2 regions of the Pseudomonas marincola genome follow, and region 2 is predicted to be linked to the other one. Evidence: predicted binding sites of a transcription regulator. Region 2 holds the regulator's gene; the other holds the start of a gene.
The links. The regulator FliA, encoded in region 2, starts transcription of late flagellar genes. The targets are predictions, from matches to a motif close to CTAAAGTTTNNNNNNNNNNNGCCGNTAA.
Positions count from the first base shown of each region.

Region 1: the regulator FliA is predicted to act here: its motif matches at 5,989-6,016, upstream of PMYSY11_RS22190 (methyl-accepting chemotaxis protein).

Region 1 is NZ_LR215729.2:3,982,348-3,989,867, forward strand. Features, by position in the region: gene ptsP (phosphoenolpyruvate--protein phosphotransferase) at 1-2,673, opposite strand, end outside; gene cra (catabolite repressor/activator) at 2,868-3,857, shown strand; gene PMYSY11_RS22190 (methyl-accepting chemotaxis protein) at 3,876-5,906, opposite strand; gene ampE (regulatory signaling modulator protein AmpE) at 6,113-6,949, opposite strand; gene ampD (1,6-anhydro-N-acetylmuramyl-L-alanine amidase AmpD) at 6,946-7,509, opposite strand.
Region 2 is NZ_LR215729.2:1,766,917-1,774,436, forward strand. Features, by position in the region: gene flhA (flagellar biosynthesis protein FlhA) at 1-855, shown strand, start outside; gene flhF (flagellar biosynthesis GTPase FlhF) at 869-2,161, shown strand; gene fleN (flagellar synthesis regulator FleN) at 2,267-3,097, shown strand; gene fliA (RNA polymerase sigma factor FliA) at 3,094-3,837, shown strand; gene PMYSY11_RS08350 (chemotaxis response regulator CheY) at 3,971-4,345, shown strand; gene PMYSY11_RS08355 (protein phosphatase CheZ) at 4,365-5,153, shown strand; gene PMYSY11_RS08360 (chemotaxis protein CheA) at 5,167-7,467, shown strand.

The DNA of each region.
Region 1 (7,520 bases), 2.2 Mb from region 2:
CACCCACTTGCCGTGCGCGTGCGCCGCAACCACGGTCTGGCTGATCAGGCTCAGCACCGCCGGATGCAAGCCATCCGCCTGCGCCGACAATGTCGGGTGATCACGGTCGATGGCTAAGGTGTATTGGGTCAGGTCATTGGTGCCGACGCTGAAAAAGTCCACCTCGCGGGCCAGAATCGGCGCGAGCAAGGCAGCGCTTGGCACCTCGATCATGATGCCCAGCTGCAAGTTCGTGACCGGGATTTCTGCGCGCACCCGCAAGGCGATATCGCGTGCGGCGCGCCACTCTTCGACGCTGCCCACCATCGGAAACATGACCCGCAGCGGGCGATCATCTGCCGAGGCAAATAGCGCCCGCAGCTGAGTTTCGAGAATGTCCGGGCGCTGCAGACTCAGACGAATTCCGCGCACACCCAGGAACGGATTGGTTTCAGCCGGCATCGGCCAATAAGCCAGCGGTTTGTCTCCGCCCACATCCAGCGTGCGCACCACCAGCGGCAAACCATTCAGCGTGTCCAGAACCCGCCGGTACTCACGTTCCTGCGTGGCTTGGTCTGGCGCCTTGGCGTGATCCATGAACACCAGTTCGGTGCGCAGCAAGCCGATGCCTTCTGCCCCCAACTCAACGGCCATATCGGTTTCGCTGCTGGCGCCAATATTCGCAGCCACTTCCAGCGCATGGCCGTCACGGGTAACGGCGGGCTTGTAGCGTTCGGCGTGCGCCTGCTGCTGGCGTTGCTGGCTGATTTCGCGCTCGCGCAGCGCCTGCTGCAAAGTCTGCTCGTCTGGCGAGACGCGCACTGAACCGTGGTCGCCGTCGAGCAGTAACGGAGTGCGCTGCGCCAACGCCAGCACCTGCTCACCGGCGCCCACCACGGCGGGAATGCCAAGCGCACGGGCGATAATTGCACTGTGCGCAGTAGCGCCGCCCCGCGCGGTGAGAATGCCGGCGACGCGCTGGCGATTGAGATTGGCGACATCCGAGGGCGCCACTTCTTCCATCACCAACACATAAGGTTCGTCCGGCTCGGCCAGCGGTTTAACACCGCACAAGCTGGCCAACACGCGCCGGCCAATATCGCGCAAGTCGGCCGCGCGTTCGGCGAGCAGCATGTCATGCAGCGCCTCCTGCTGCTTGGCCGCCGCGTCGATTTCGGCACTCCAGGCGGCTTCGGCACTGGCGCCGTCGGCGAGGCGCGCTTGAATATCATCATGCAGCGCCGGGTCGCTGAGCATGGCCTGATGCATGCTGAGGATGTCTCGCACGCTGGCTTCCTCACAGGAATCCACCACTGTTTGAATGTCGGCGCTCACCGCCTTTAACGCCGCCTGCAGGCGCTCACGCTCATGCGCCTCGCCCTGCCCTTGCGCCGGATAATCCAGAGCCTGCGGCACACGCACCAACGCGGGCCCAATCGCAATGCCCGGCGATGCGGCCACAGCGCGCAAACGCGAACCGGCAGCGGGCGCTTCAACCACATAAGCACGCTCGGATGCCAGCGCCTGCTCAACGGTTGCCTGTACCGCCGGCTCGGTGAATACCGGCAGCGGCTCGACCGTCTCGCCCAGCCCTTGCTCGACAGCGGTTTGCAGCGCTGCCAGCGCATCGGCGGCGATGCCCGGCTCGGCGCTGAACTCCAACACCTGCCCACGGCGCGCGCCCAACGCCAGCAACTTGCTCAAACTCTTGGCGGAAACACCCAGACCCGGCTCTTCGGCCAAACGCACGCGAATGTCACCGTCGAACTGCTGGGCAATCTCGCTCAGCACCTTGGCCGGCCGCGCATGTAAGCCGTGCGAGTTGGCCAAGGTGATGGACACACGCTGCCAGTCCGGCGGCACTTCGCCGCCCAGCGCCTCCAGCACTGTGCGCCTCGACTCAGCCCCACTCAGGGTATCTCCGCGCCCCTCAATCAGCAGATCACACAAGCGCTCCAGCAATTGGCGATGCGCCTCGCCCAAACTGGCCAGACAGAACAATCCCTTAACCGGTTTGCCGTCACGCTCAAGGCGTTGATCCGGCGTGACAAACGACAAACCCGGCAATTGCACAGCCTGTTCATTGTTCAGCCACCACAAGCCATCGCCCAGCGGCAACGGCTCGGTTTCCATCAAGCGAGGAATAAATGCAGAATCGACGCAGCCGGACTTTTTCAGCAGCCGGGCGCCCTGCCAAACCAGTTCGTCGAAGTCTTCGGCGGGTACATTGAGCCGGATCAACTGGCTGTCCAGCGCCAACTCCTGCGGCGCACCTTGCAACAAGGCGACGATGGTTTCAGCTTCGGTGGCTTGATGCAGGGCCTGGCTCAGATCGCCATCACCCAGCGCCCGTGTGAGTAATTGCAGCAACCGTAAATGCTCGTCGGAGCGCGCCGCGATGGCAATTGCCAAGTACACCTGTTGGCCATCACCCCAATCCACGCCCTGCGGGAAGTGCATAAGGCGCACGCCGGTCTCAAGCACCTGATCACGGGTGTCGGGTGTGCCGTGTGGAATGGCGATGCCCTGACCGAGATAAGTCGAGCCTTGCGCTTCGCGCGCCTGCATGCCGTTCAGATAGCCGGGACGAACCAGCCCGTCGTCGCTCAACGTCTGCGCCAACAGGGCCAGCGCTTCCAGTTTATTCGCGGCGCTGCGGCCCATCTGGATCTGTGCGGTATTCAATTCAAGCATTACAGGGCTCCTCGGGGAACGGGCACGCGAGCGCCACCAGCGTGTAGGCTGCGTCGCTCGATGCATGTAGCAAGGATAGTCAGCCTGAAATTTTGCTGAATCGTTTCAGCTAAATGTGGAACATTACCCGAAAATGCTCAATTCTTGAAAGCACCTGAGTCATAATCCTGTCATCAACGTTCAGGAACAGCCCCTTGAAACTTGCCGATATCGCTCGCCTGGCCGAGGTTTCCGTCACCACTGCAAGCTACGTTATCAACGGTCAGGCCGCTAAACGGCGGATTGCCGCGGCGACCGTTGAGCGCGTTCTCGCGGTCGTTGCGCAATACGATTACCGCCCCGACCCGCAAGCCGCCGGGCTGCGCAGCGGCCAAAGTAAGTGCCTCGGTTTTATCCTCCCCGATCTGGAAAACCCCAGTTACGCGCGCATCGCCAAGCTGCTCGAACAAGGCGCCAGAGCCGCGGGCTACCAGTTACTGATTGCCAGCTCCGACGACAACGCGCAAAGCGAACGCCAGTTGATCGAACTGTTTCGCTCGCGGCGCTGCGATGCACTGATTGTTGCCAGTTGCCTGGCGCAGGATGAGCCGATTTTCGCGCAGCTGATTGAATCCGGCATGCCAGTGATCGCGGTTGACCGCGCACTGGATGCCGCCACAATTCGCTCGGTGGTCAGTGATGATCAGCACGCAGGCGCGCAACTAACGCACACCTTGCTGGCACGCAAGCCACGGCATATCGCCCTGATTGGGGGGCGCGCAGAGCTGGCCATCAGTCAGGCGCGGGAGTTGGGTTTCCGCCAGGCGGCGGCCGGCTCGGATGCGTTAGTCAGCGTGGTCAATGGCGAGCAATTCAGCCGCCCATGCGGCGAGGCGCAAATGCTCAGACTGATAAACAGCGAGCAAGGACTGCCAGACGCTATCGTCACCACCGCCTATGTTCTGCTCGAAGGCGTGCTGGATGCGTTGCAAAGCGTGGCGCCTAGCCAGAGCCAAGACCTGCAACTGGCGACGTTTGGGGATACCCAATTGCTCGACTTCTTGCCGTGGCGGGTGAACACCATTGCTCAGCAGCACCAGCAGATTGCCGAAAAAGTGCTGTATTGGGCGCTGCAGGCGATAGAACAGAATCACTATTCGCCTGGCATTGAGGCTATTGCGCGAACCCTCAAGGTTCGCCAATAGCCTCATCTGCACTGCGCTTTAAACCCGGAAGGCACCGATCAGCTGCTTGAGTTGCGAGACCTGGCTGCTGAGTTCGCGGCTGGCCTGTTCGGTGTGCGCGGCCCCTTGCGCGGTGGTTTCCCCGGCGCTGTTGATCTCGACAATGTTCTGGTCGATATCATGCGCCACCGCTGTTTGCTGCTCGGCGGCGGCAGCAATTTGCTGGTTCTGATCGACGATCATGCCAACCGCCGCCAGAATATTCTCCAGCGCCTGCTGCACCTGACCGGACTCACCGACAGTGCCGTCGGCCATCTGGTGACTCACGCCCATGGTCTTGACCGCTGCGGCGACACCACTTTGCAGCCGGTCGATCATGTTTTCGATTTCAGCCGTGGACTGCTGCGTACGCTTGGCCAGGCTGCGCACCTCATCGGCAACCACAGCAAAGCCACGACCCTGCTCGCCCGCCCGCGCCGCTTCAATCGCAGCGTTAAGCGCCAGCAAGTTGGTCTGCTCGGCAATGCCTTTGATCACATCCAGCACCTGACTGATCGAAGCGCTGTCGCTGGCCAACTGGTTAATCACGCTCACCGACTGGTCAATCTCTGCTGCCAATCGCTGGATGCTGCTGACCTGCGAGCCAACCAGTTCACGGCCGCTCTCGGTCTCCATATTCACACCCTGAGCGCTGCCCACTGCGGCCGCTGCGCTGCGCGCCACTTCTTGCGCGGTAGCAGACATCTGGTTCATGGCGGTGGCGACCTGTTCAATCTGGCTACGCTGCCCGGCAACGGCCTGATTGCTCTGCGCCGACACGCTTTCGACCCGATCAGCCTGACGCTCGACCTCAACCACGGTTTCACCGACGCGCTTGATCAGCTCGCGAATCTTCGCCACTGCGCCATTGAATACCTGGCCCAACTCGGCAATTTCATCATTGCTCCAGGATTTAAAACTCACGGTCATGTCGCCGGCCGCGACCTGATCCATCGTCCGCCCCAGCGCTTTCAGGCTGCCGCGAATCGAGACATAAAACGCGCTGTAGAGGTAAACAATCAGCACCAGCACTATGCCAAGGGCAACGGCCATCAACAGCATGCGGTTAAGGCTGGCTTGCAGGCGCTCTTGCAGGCGCTGATCGAGGAACTTCAGCACCTCATCATTGAGTGCGTAAGTGCGCTGGATCAGCTCGCTGGTCTGGTCATAAAAGCTCATCCACGGTGTATCCAGCGATTCGGCAATAATCACGCTGTCTTCAAACAGGGCGACACCTTCGCTGATCGACTTTTGGCTTAATTCGGCTTGCGCCTCAAGTGCGCTGCGCACTTGCGGATTGATACTCAGCGCTTGCTGGATATCGACAGAATAAGCGCCTTCCAGCGTCTCCATCGACTCGAGCAAATTCGAGAACGAAGTGGTGTCGACCGAGTTGAGCAAGCCGAGTATCAACGCAGAAGAACCCAATGAACGGCCCTGCGCCAACTCGGCCGTAACAGCCGGCATGCTGGTGGTCAGCAGTTCGGTGAGTTGAAGCACGGCGCGTTCACGATCCTGACTCAAGCCCGCCTGACTGGTCATCAGTTTGATGAGAACGCCGGTCTTGGCCAACACAGCCTGGCTCAGATCGACTTTGCTGCGCAGCGATGGCTCGGCGTCCACCGCTTGCAGGCTGGCCTGCAGAGCATCGCGCTGGGCAACAAACTCTTGCTGCTGCTCGGGCTCAGTGACGAAAGGTTGCAGGCTGACAAGCTGCGCATCAATCGTCTGGCGCGTGCTGCTGATGCGCTGCGCCAGCTCATTGTTGGTTGCACGGGAACGCAGCTCGGCATCCACCCGCAACAGATCGCTGTAGCTTTCGAGATTTTGCCGCAACTGCAACGCAGTGTTGAGCACCTCGATACTGCTACGGGCAATGCGGGTCGCCTGATACTGGTTATACACATCCCGCATCAGGTAGTAATTGGTCACCAGCATGGGCAGAAAAAACAGAATGCTGATTAAACCAAACTTCATACCGAAGCTCAGGCGGTTCATCAGGGCGATGGCCGGATACAACACGGTCTTCACAAGCGCTCTCCACTTTCTAATTATTGTGTTTAGCCTGAACAGGCCTGCCCAACAGACGACGAAGCAGGGTTCGGTATAACGTATATCGGCAGGAGGGCTGGTAACTTAAGGCAGGCAACGCGTACTCGGGCGGGCAGCATGCAGGTGCTGAAAGTAGCGCGGTAGAGCGCGGCGACCGGCTTCAGTGCTGGCCGCCGCTGAACACATCAGAAAAATAGCGTGAAAATCGCAAACACCGCGTACCAGAGTACGGCAGCGCGAACCAGTAATTGCCAAAGCTCGTAGAGCGTTTCAACGCCCTCTTCGCCCAGCACTGGCGCAGGCGTGGCACAGGCAGAACGGGCTACATGGCCGAGCAATATTGAGGCATGAATATCCCAGCTCAACAGCTCATGCAGCAGCGCCCGACTCACGCCTACAAAATTGCCAACCAGCCCTAAACTCAGGGCCAAGGCCCGCGCTGGCAACCAGTCCACAGCCTGGCGCAACTGTTCGGCGCGCGCCTGCAAAAGCGGCTGTTCGGCATGTTCAGCCAACAGCGCAATCAGGCGATACGCCAATGCGGCCATCGGCCCGAGCAGCGCATACCAGAAGATCACCGCAAAGAAACTCTGAAAACCCTGCCAGATCAGATAGTTCTGCACGCTGTTAAGCAAGCTGTCTTGCGCACTGGCATCAATCCCCAGATCGCGCTGCGCAACCAGATAAGCCGCCTCGCTGTCCCCACGCCGCCAGTTATCCCGGAACGGCCCGAGCGCCGCCTGCAAATCCCCACGCCCCAGGCTGTAAATGAGCACCAACAGGTGCAGCGGCAGCAATAACCAGCCGTAAAACACGGCCTGCAAATAGCTCATTGCAACCCCAAGCACGGCCACCGGCAGCACCACCAGCAGAGCAATCGCCAGCCATGCGTTAGCCGCGGAGTCTGGCTTTTGTTGCACCTTGCGCAGCCAGCCGAGCCACAAACCGTCCTGTTGCACGGCACTGCGCCACGCCGAAAACTTCTCGACCCAGACAGCCAACAACAACACCAAAAAACTCATGAATCCTCCTCACTCATCGCCAGTGCTGCACGCAAGCGCGACCAGTCAAACGCCGGCCCCGGATCAGTCTTGCGGCCCGGCGCAATGTCACTGTGGCCGCAAATACGCTCTGGGGTAATCGCCGGATACTCACGCTGCAACTGGCGCGTCAGCGCGATCAGGCTATGGTACTGCGCATCTGTGAAGGGCAGATCATCGGTGCCTTCAAGCTCGATGCCCAGCGAGAAATCATTACAATTTTCGCGATCGATAAAACACGAAACGCCGGCATGCCAGGCGCGCGCGTTACAGGAGACAAATTGGGTGACGGCGCCATCGCGCTCGATCAAAAAGTGCGCAGATACCGTCATGCTGGCGATGTCCGCGAAGTACGGATGCTCATCCGCCTGCAGTCGATTCTGAAAAAACTCCTGCACCTTGCCCGTACCAAACTGGCCCGGCGGCAGGCTGATGTTATGGATAATCAATAAAGAAACTTCACCAAGCGGGCGCTCGTTGAAGTTGTCCGAGGGGCAATGCGCGATACCGGCGCACCAGCCACTGCTGGGGTCAAGCTGCATAGTGGGCTCCT
Region 2 (7,520 bases):
AACGCTTACCGCCTCACCTTGATGGGCGTCAGCGTTGCCGAGGCTGAGGTGTACCCGGAACGCGAGCTGGCGATCAATCCGGGGCAGGTGTTTGGCCCGCTGAACGGCATTGCCGGTAAAGACCCGGCATTTGGCCTTGAGGCGGTGTGGATCGATCAGAGCCAACGTGATCAGGCGCAATCGCTCGGCTACACCGTGGTCGACGCCAGCACCGTGGTGGCCACCCATCTCAATCAAGTACTGCACAAGCATGCGCATGAGTTGCTCGGCCATGAAGAAGTTCAGCAGTTGCTGCAACTGCTGGCCAAGAGTTCGCCAAAGCTGGCTGAGGAATTAGTCCCGGGGCTGGTATCGCTGTCGACCTTGCTCAAGGTGCTGCAAGCGCTGCTGCAAGAGCAGGTGCCGGTGCGTGACATTCGCACCATCGCTGAGGCGTTGGCCAACGTCGCCGGCAAGAGTCAAGATCCCGCCGCTATGGTCGCAGCTGTCCGGGTTTCGTTGGCCCGTGCAATCGTGCAAAGCATTGTGGGACTAGAGCCGGAGCTGCCTGTGATCACTCTGGAACCAAGGTTGGAACAGATATTGCTAAATAGCTTACAGAAGGCCGGGCAAGGCGCTGATGAAGGCATCCTGCTTGAGCCGGGCATGGCTGAAAAGCTGCAGCGCTCATTGATTGACGCTGCGCAACGCCAGGAAATGCTCGGCAAGCCGGTTGTGCTGTTAGTAGCAGGCCCGGTACGGGCAATGCTTTCACGGTTTGCGCGGATGGCAGTGCCGAGTATGCATGTACTGGCCTACCAGGAAATTCCAGACAATAAACAGGTCACTATCGTTGCGACGGTAGGGCAGAACTAAACGAGGTTAAGGCATGCAAGTTAAACGCTTTTTCGCAGCTGATATGCGTCAGGCCATGAAGCTTGTGCGTGATGAGTTGGGTGCCGACGCCTCGATTATTGCTAATCGCCGCGTGGCGGGTGGTGTCGAGCTGACAGCGGCGCTGGATTACCAGATGCCGGTCGCACCATCGCGCCAGGCCAATCCTGAGCTTGAAGCCGAGTTGCGCAAAACCCAGTCGCTGATCGCGACGGCGCATGCCGAATTGGTCACCCGCAGCGAAGTTGGCAGCAAGGATTTGCAACTGCAGGCAGAAGACCTGGGCCCGGCCCCGGTTGCAGCCGCCGCGCCAATCGCCCAGCCAGCTGCCGGCGGTCACTTCGAGCAGAGCGCGCTGGATGCCATGCGCTTTGAGCTTAATGGCCTGCGTGAGTTGATCGAGGTCCAGCTGGGTTCGCTGGCGTGGGGCCAACTGCAAACGCGGCGCCCGCAGCAAGCCAATCTGTGGCGTCGTCTGCAGCGCATGGGCTTGTCTGCCGACCTGTCGCGCAGCCTGCTGGAAAAAGTCTCAAACATTGATGAGCCACGTCAGGCCTGGCGCATGTTGCTGGCGCATCTGGCTCAGGCTATCAACACGCCGAAGGTCGAGCCGCTGGAAGAGGGCGGAGTTATCGCGCTGGTGGGGCCGGCTGGCATGGGTAAAACCACCACGCTGGCCAAGCTGGCTGCACGTTATGTGCTCAAGTACGGCGCGCAGAATGTGGCGCTGGTAAGCATGGACAGCTACCGCATCGGCGCGCAGGAACAATTGAACACGCTGGGGCGCATTCTCAATGTGTCGGTCACTCAGGTCGATCCTGGCCAGTCACTGACTCAGGCGCTTGCACCGTTGGCGCGTCGTCGCGTGGTGTTGATCGATACCGCTGGTTTGCCCGCCAATGATCCGGCGCTGCGCATGCAGCTGGAGGCATTGGCCAGCCGTGGCGTGCATGCACGCAACTATCTGGTTATGGCCGCCACCAGTCAGGATCAAGTGCTCACTGCCGCCTTTCACACCTACAAGCGTTGTGGGCTGGCAGGCTGCGTGCTGACTAAACTGGATGAAGCAGGCAGTCTGGGCGGCGTATTAAGCCTGGCCATCAGCCAGCGTCTGCCGGTGGCGTACACCACCGATGGTCCGCGGATTCCGGATGACTTGCAGATTCCGCGTAGCCATCAGCTGGTAAGCCGGGCCGTTGGCATGCAGGCTCAAGATGAGCCCAGCGAAGACACAATGGCGCAAATGTACAGTGCAATCGGCAGCCAACCGGCTTTGCGCGCCAGTTAGTAGAATGAATTACACGGTTATAGGCCCACTATCTGGCCTAGTGGGTGGTTTGCAGGGCAGAATAAGCCATGGGCTCACGACGGATTGACAAGGTAACGGAAAAAAATGGTTAAGCATCCCGTACAGGTGATCGCGGTAACTGGTGGCAAAGGTGGCGTCGGCAAGACCAACGTGTCGGTGAACCTCGCGCTGGCGCTGGCGGAACTCGGGCGTCGGGTCATGCTTATGGATGCCGACCTTGGTCTGGCCAATATCGACGTACTGCTTGGGCTGACGCCAAAGCGCACACTGGCTGATGTGATCAGCGGTGAATGTGATCTGCGTGATGTGATTCTGCAGGGCCCCGGTGGCGTGCGCGTCGTTCCGGCCGCGTCCGGTACTCAGAGCATGGTGCAGTTGTCGCCCATGCAGCATGCCGGCCTGATCCAGGCATTCAGTGATATCAGCGATAACCTCGATGTACTGATCGTCGACACCGCCGCCGGTATTGGCGACTCGGTGGTGAGTTTCGTGCGCGCCGCCCAGGAAGTGCTGGTGGTGGTGTGCGATGAGCCAACCTCAATTACCGACGCCTACGCGCTGATCAAGTTGCTCAACCGCGATTTCGGCATGAACCGTTTCCGCGTGCTGGCCAACATGGCGCACACGCCGCAGGAAGGTCGCAACCTGTTCACCAAACTGAGCAAAGTGACCGATCGTTTCCTCGATGTGGCGTTGCAGTATGTTGGCGCGGTGCCTTACGACGAAAGCGTGCGTAAAGCCGTGCAAAAACAGCGTGCAGTGTACGAGGCGTTTCCGCGCTCGAAATGCTCCCTGGCGTTCAAGGCAATCGCCGAGAAGGTTGATGCCTGGCCGCTCCCTGCCAACCCGCGTGGTCACCTCGAGTTTTTTGTCGAGCGTCTGGTCCAGCCCGCCATACAGGAAATCGAGCCATGAGCAACGCAGGCCTACGTATGTATAGCAAGGCGCAAGCCATGGACGCTCAGCATCAGTTGATTGAACGTTACGCGCCGCTTGTCAAACGTATCGCCTACCACTTGCTGGCCAGACTGCCGGCAAACGTTCAGGTCGACGACCTGATTCAGGCCGGCATGCTCGGCCTGCTGGAAGCATCGAAGAAATATGACGCCAGCAAAGGCGCCAGTTTCGAAACCTTTGCCGGTATCCGCATTCGTGGCTCCATGCTCGATGAGGTGCGCAAAGGCGACTGGGCCCCCCGTTCGGTCCATCGAAATAGCCGCATGGTCAGTGATGCAATTCGAAAAATTGAAGCCAGAACGGGTCGAGACGCTAAAGATCAGGAGGTTGCTGCCGAACTCCAATTGAGTCTCGAAGATTACTACGGCATTCTTGGCGACACTTTGGGCAGTCGCCTGTTCAGTTTTGACGACCTTTTACAGGACGGTGAGCAGGGCGGATTGCAGGAAGACGTCAATAGTCATCATCCCGGCCCTTCGCGTGAGCTGGAAGACGAGCGCTTTCAAAGCGCACTGGCAGACGCCATCGGCAATCTGCCGGAGCGTGAACGCCTGGTCTTGTCGCTGTACTACGACGAAGAGCTGAACCTCAAGGAAATTGGTGAGGTGCTTGGGGTGAGTGAGTCTCGGGTAAGCCAGTTACACAGCCAGTGTGCCGCTCGTTTGCGGGCGCGGCTGAGTGAGTGGCGGGCGAAGTAAACAGATTTCTGGCGCGCCAGAGCAAAGTTGCATATTGCTGGAAAGCGGGCCAATCAGCCGGTTTCTTGATTAAGGGGCGTGCCCATCAGTTGGGTGCGTTTGGGACTGTTCGGAGGTCGACTTGGACAAAAATATGAAAATCCTCATCGTTGATGACTTTTCAACGATGCGTCGGATTATTAAGAACCTGCTGCGCGATTTGGGGTTCACCAACACTGCTGAAGCGGATGATGGCGTAACCGCCTTGCCGATGCTGCAGAGCGGTAGTTTCGACTTTTTGGTAACAGACTGGAACATGCCTGGCATGAGCGGCATTGATTTGCTGCGTGCCGTGCGCGCGGATGAGCGCCTCAAGGGTATGCCGGTATTGATGGTGACGGCTGAAGCCAAGCGTGACCAGATTATCGAGGCAGCGCAGGCCGGCGTTAACGGCTACGTGGTCAAACCTTTCACCGCTCAAGTGCTGAAAGAAAAAATCGAGAAAATCTTTGAGCGAGTCAACGGCTGATCCACGCCGCGAGGTTGCAATGGAATACCAGGACTCCAGTAAGGCTGGTTTTGAATCAGCTTTAAAGCTTAACGCCGGCCAATTAGTCGACAGCCTAGAAAAAGGCGACATTGGCGAGGCCGTGCAACTCATCAATGAGCTTAACAAGACGCGCGACCGTGGCCTGTTTCACGAAGTCGGCAAGCTGACGCGTGAGCTGCACAATGCCATCGTCAACTTCAAGCTCGACCCGCGCTTGCCTCATGCCAGCGAAGTCTCACAAATTGCCGACGCCACTGAGCGTCTCAATTACGTGGTGACGATGACGGAGAAAGCTGCCAATCGGACCATGGATCTGGTCGAACTGAGCAGCCCTTTAGTCACGCAGGTCAGCACCGAGGCGCAAACCCTCAGCGAAGATTGGGGGCGCTTCATGCGCCGCGAAATGGACGCTGATGGTTTTCGTGAGCTCACCCGCCGAATCGAGCAGTTCCTTGCCCGCACTGCGCAGGATGGCGCAGCGGTTTCAGGGCACTTGAATGACATTTTGTTGGCGCAGGATTATCAGGATCTCACCGGTCAGGTCATCAAACGTGTGACTCAGCTGGTTACCGAAGTTGAAAGCAACCTGTTGAATCTGATGCTCATGGCCAGCCGCGTAGACCGTTTTGCCGGTATCGAACACGGCGAAATTTCAGGGTCTGAGAAGGCTCACAAAGAAAAAAGTGCAAGTCACGGTGAAGGTCCGCAGATTCATGCCGATAAGCTTGATGACGTTGCATCCTGTCAGGACGACGTCGACGATTTGTTATCAAGCTTAGGGTTTTAGGAGCAGGTCCATTATGAGCTTCGGCGCCGATGAAGAAATCCTCCAGGATTTCCTGGTAGAGGCCGGCGAGATTCTCGAGCAGCTGTCTGAACAGCTGGTAGAGCTTGAAAGCCGCCCTGACGATATGAACCTGTTGAACGCGATTTTTCGCGGGTTTCATACCGTAAAAGGTGGTGCGGGCTTTCTCCAGCTGAATGCGTTGGTTGAGTGCTGTCACATTGCCGAGAACGTCTTCGACATCCTGCGCAAGGGTGAGCGTCGCGTCGACTCTGAATTGATGGACGTCGTGCTGGAGGCATTGGACACCGTCAATGCCATGTTTGACCAAGTGCGTGAAGGCGCCGAGCTGACCCCGGCAACGCCCGAACTGCTCGCGGCTTTGGCCAATCTTGCCCAGCCACAAGAACTGTTGAACGAAGAAGCCCCAGCCCCAGTTACAGAACACGTTGTGGCAGGCAACCCTGCGGCAGCCGAAGCTGTGGCAGCCGATGATGTGGCAGGCACCCCTGCGGCAGCCGATGCTGTTATTGCCGACGATGAATTCGAGCAGCTGCTCAGCGCATTGGCAGACAACGCAGCGCAGGCGCAAAAAGCGCCAGCCAGCCCGGTAGCCAGTGCGGCGCAACCGTCAGCCAGTGATGAAATCACCGATGACGAGTTCGAGTCGTTACTCGACCAGCTGCACGGTAAAGGCCAATTTGTGGCCAACGCAGGCGGTCAGCCTGTTAAGGCTCAGCAGGATGACGATGTAGCCGTGGCCGATGCGCCCGACGAAATCACCGACGACGAATTCGAAGCCCTGCTCGATCAGTTGCACGGCAAAGGTCAATTCGCCAGCGGAGCTGCCCCAGCACTGGCTGCCACAGGGTTGCCTGCCACAGCTTCGGCTGCCAGTACGCCGAGTGAACCAGTGGCCCCGGTTGCTGCCAGCAGCGCGGCGAGCGCTGATGAAATCAATGACGATGAATTTGAAGCGCTGCTGGATGAACTGCACGGCAAAGGCAAGTTCTCGGAAACGCCAGCCGTCAGCGCCGCCCCCGTTGCTGCCAAGGCGGTAGAAAAGCCAGCGGCCAAGCCTGCAGCAAAACCAGTTGCTGCTGTGCCAGCTAAAGCTCCAGCGCCTGAAAAAGCTGCACCGGTCAATGAGGCCGAAACCACTGTGCGGGTGGACACGGCCCGGCTTGATGAAATCATGAACATGGTTGGCGAGCTGGTGTTGGTGCGTAACCGGCTGGTGCGTCTGGGTTCGACCAGCAGCGACGAGGCGATGGCCAAAGCCGTATCGAATCTCGATGTTGTCACCGCAGACCTGCAATCCGCGGTGATGAAAACCCGCATGCAACCGATCAAGAAAGTCTTTGGACGTTTCCCGCGACTGGTTCGTGACCTGGCGCGTAGCCTGAAAAAGGAAATCTCGCTTGAGTTGATCGGTGAAGAAACCGACCTCGACAAGAACCTCGTTGAAGCCCTGGCTGATCCGCTGGTTCACTTGGTGCGCAATGCGGTTGACCACGGTATTGAAACCCCGGAAGAGCGTGTGGCTGCGGGCAAATCGCGCGGCGGTAAAGTGGTGCTCTCGGCCGAACAGGAAGGCGATCATATCCTTCTGGTCATCAGCGATGATGGCAAGGGAATGGATGCTGATGTGCTGCGCCGCAAGGCTGTCGAGAAAGGCTTGCTGGAGAAGGAAGCGGCCGACCGGCTCAATGAATTTGAATGCTACAACCTGATCTTCGCCCCGGGCTTCTCGACTAAAACCGAGATTTCCGATGTGTCCGGTCGCGGTGTTGGCATGGATGTGGTGAAAACCAAGATCAGCCAGCTCAACGGCACGGTCAACGTGTTCTCGGTCAAGGGTCAGGGCTCGCGGATCGTCATCAAGGTGCCGTTGACGCTGGCGATCATGCCAACGCTGATGGTCATGCTGGCCAATCAGGCGTTTGCGTTCCCGCTGGTCAACGTCAACGAAATTTTCCACCTCGACCTGTCGCGCACCAATGTGGTGGACGGTCAGGAAATGGTCATCGTCCGTGACAAGGCATTGCCACTGTTCTATCTCAAGCGCTGGCTCGTTGGCCAGGCGGCTCACGAAGAGCAGGTTGAAGGCCATGTGGTGATTCTGACTGTGGGTAATCAGCGCGTCGGCTTTGTTGTCGATCAGTTGGTCGGGCAGGAAGAAGTGGTTATCAAGCCGTTGGGCAAAATGCTTCAGGGCACGCCGGGCATTTCCGGGGCGACCATTACTGGCGACGGTCGAATCGCGCTGATCCTCGATGTGCCGAGCATGCTCAAGCGCTACGCCCGTCGTTCCTGATCGCGCCTGTAGGGCAGTGGATGCGGCGCGGTTAAATTTGGCAGGACTGATCT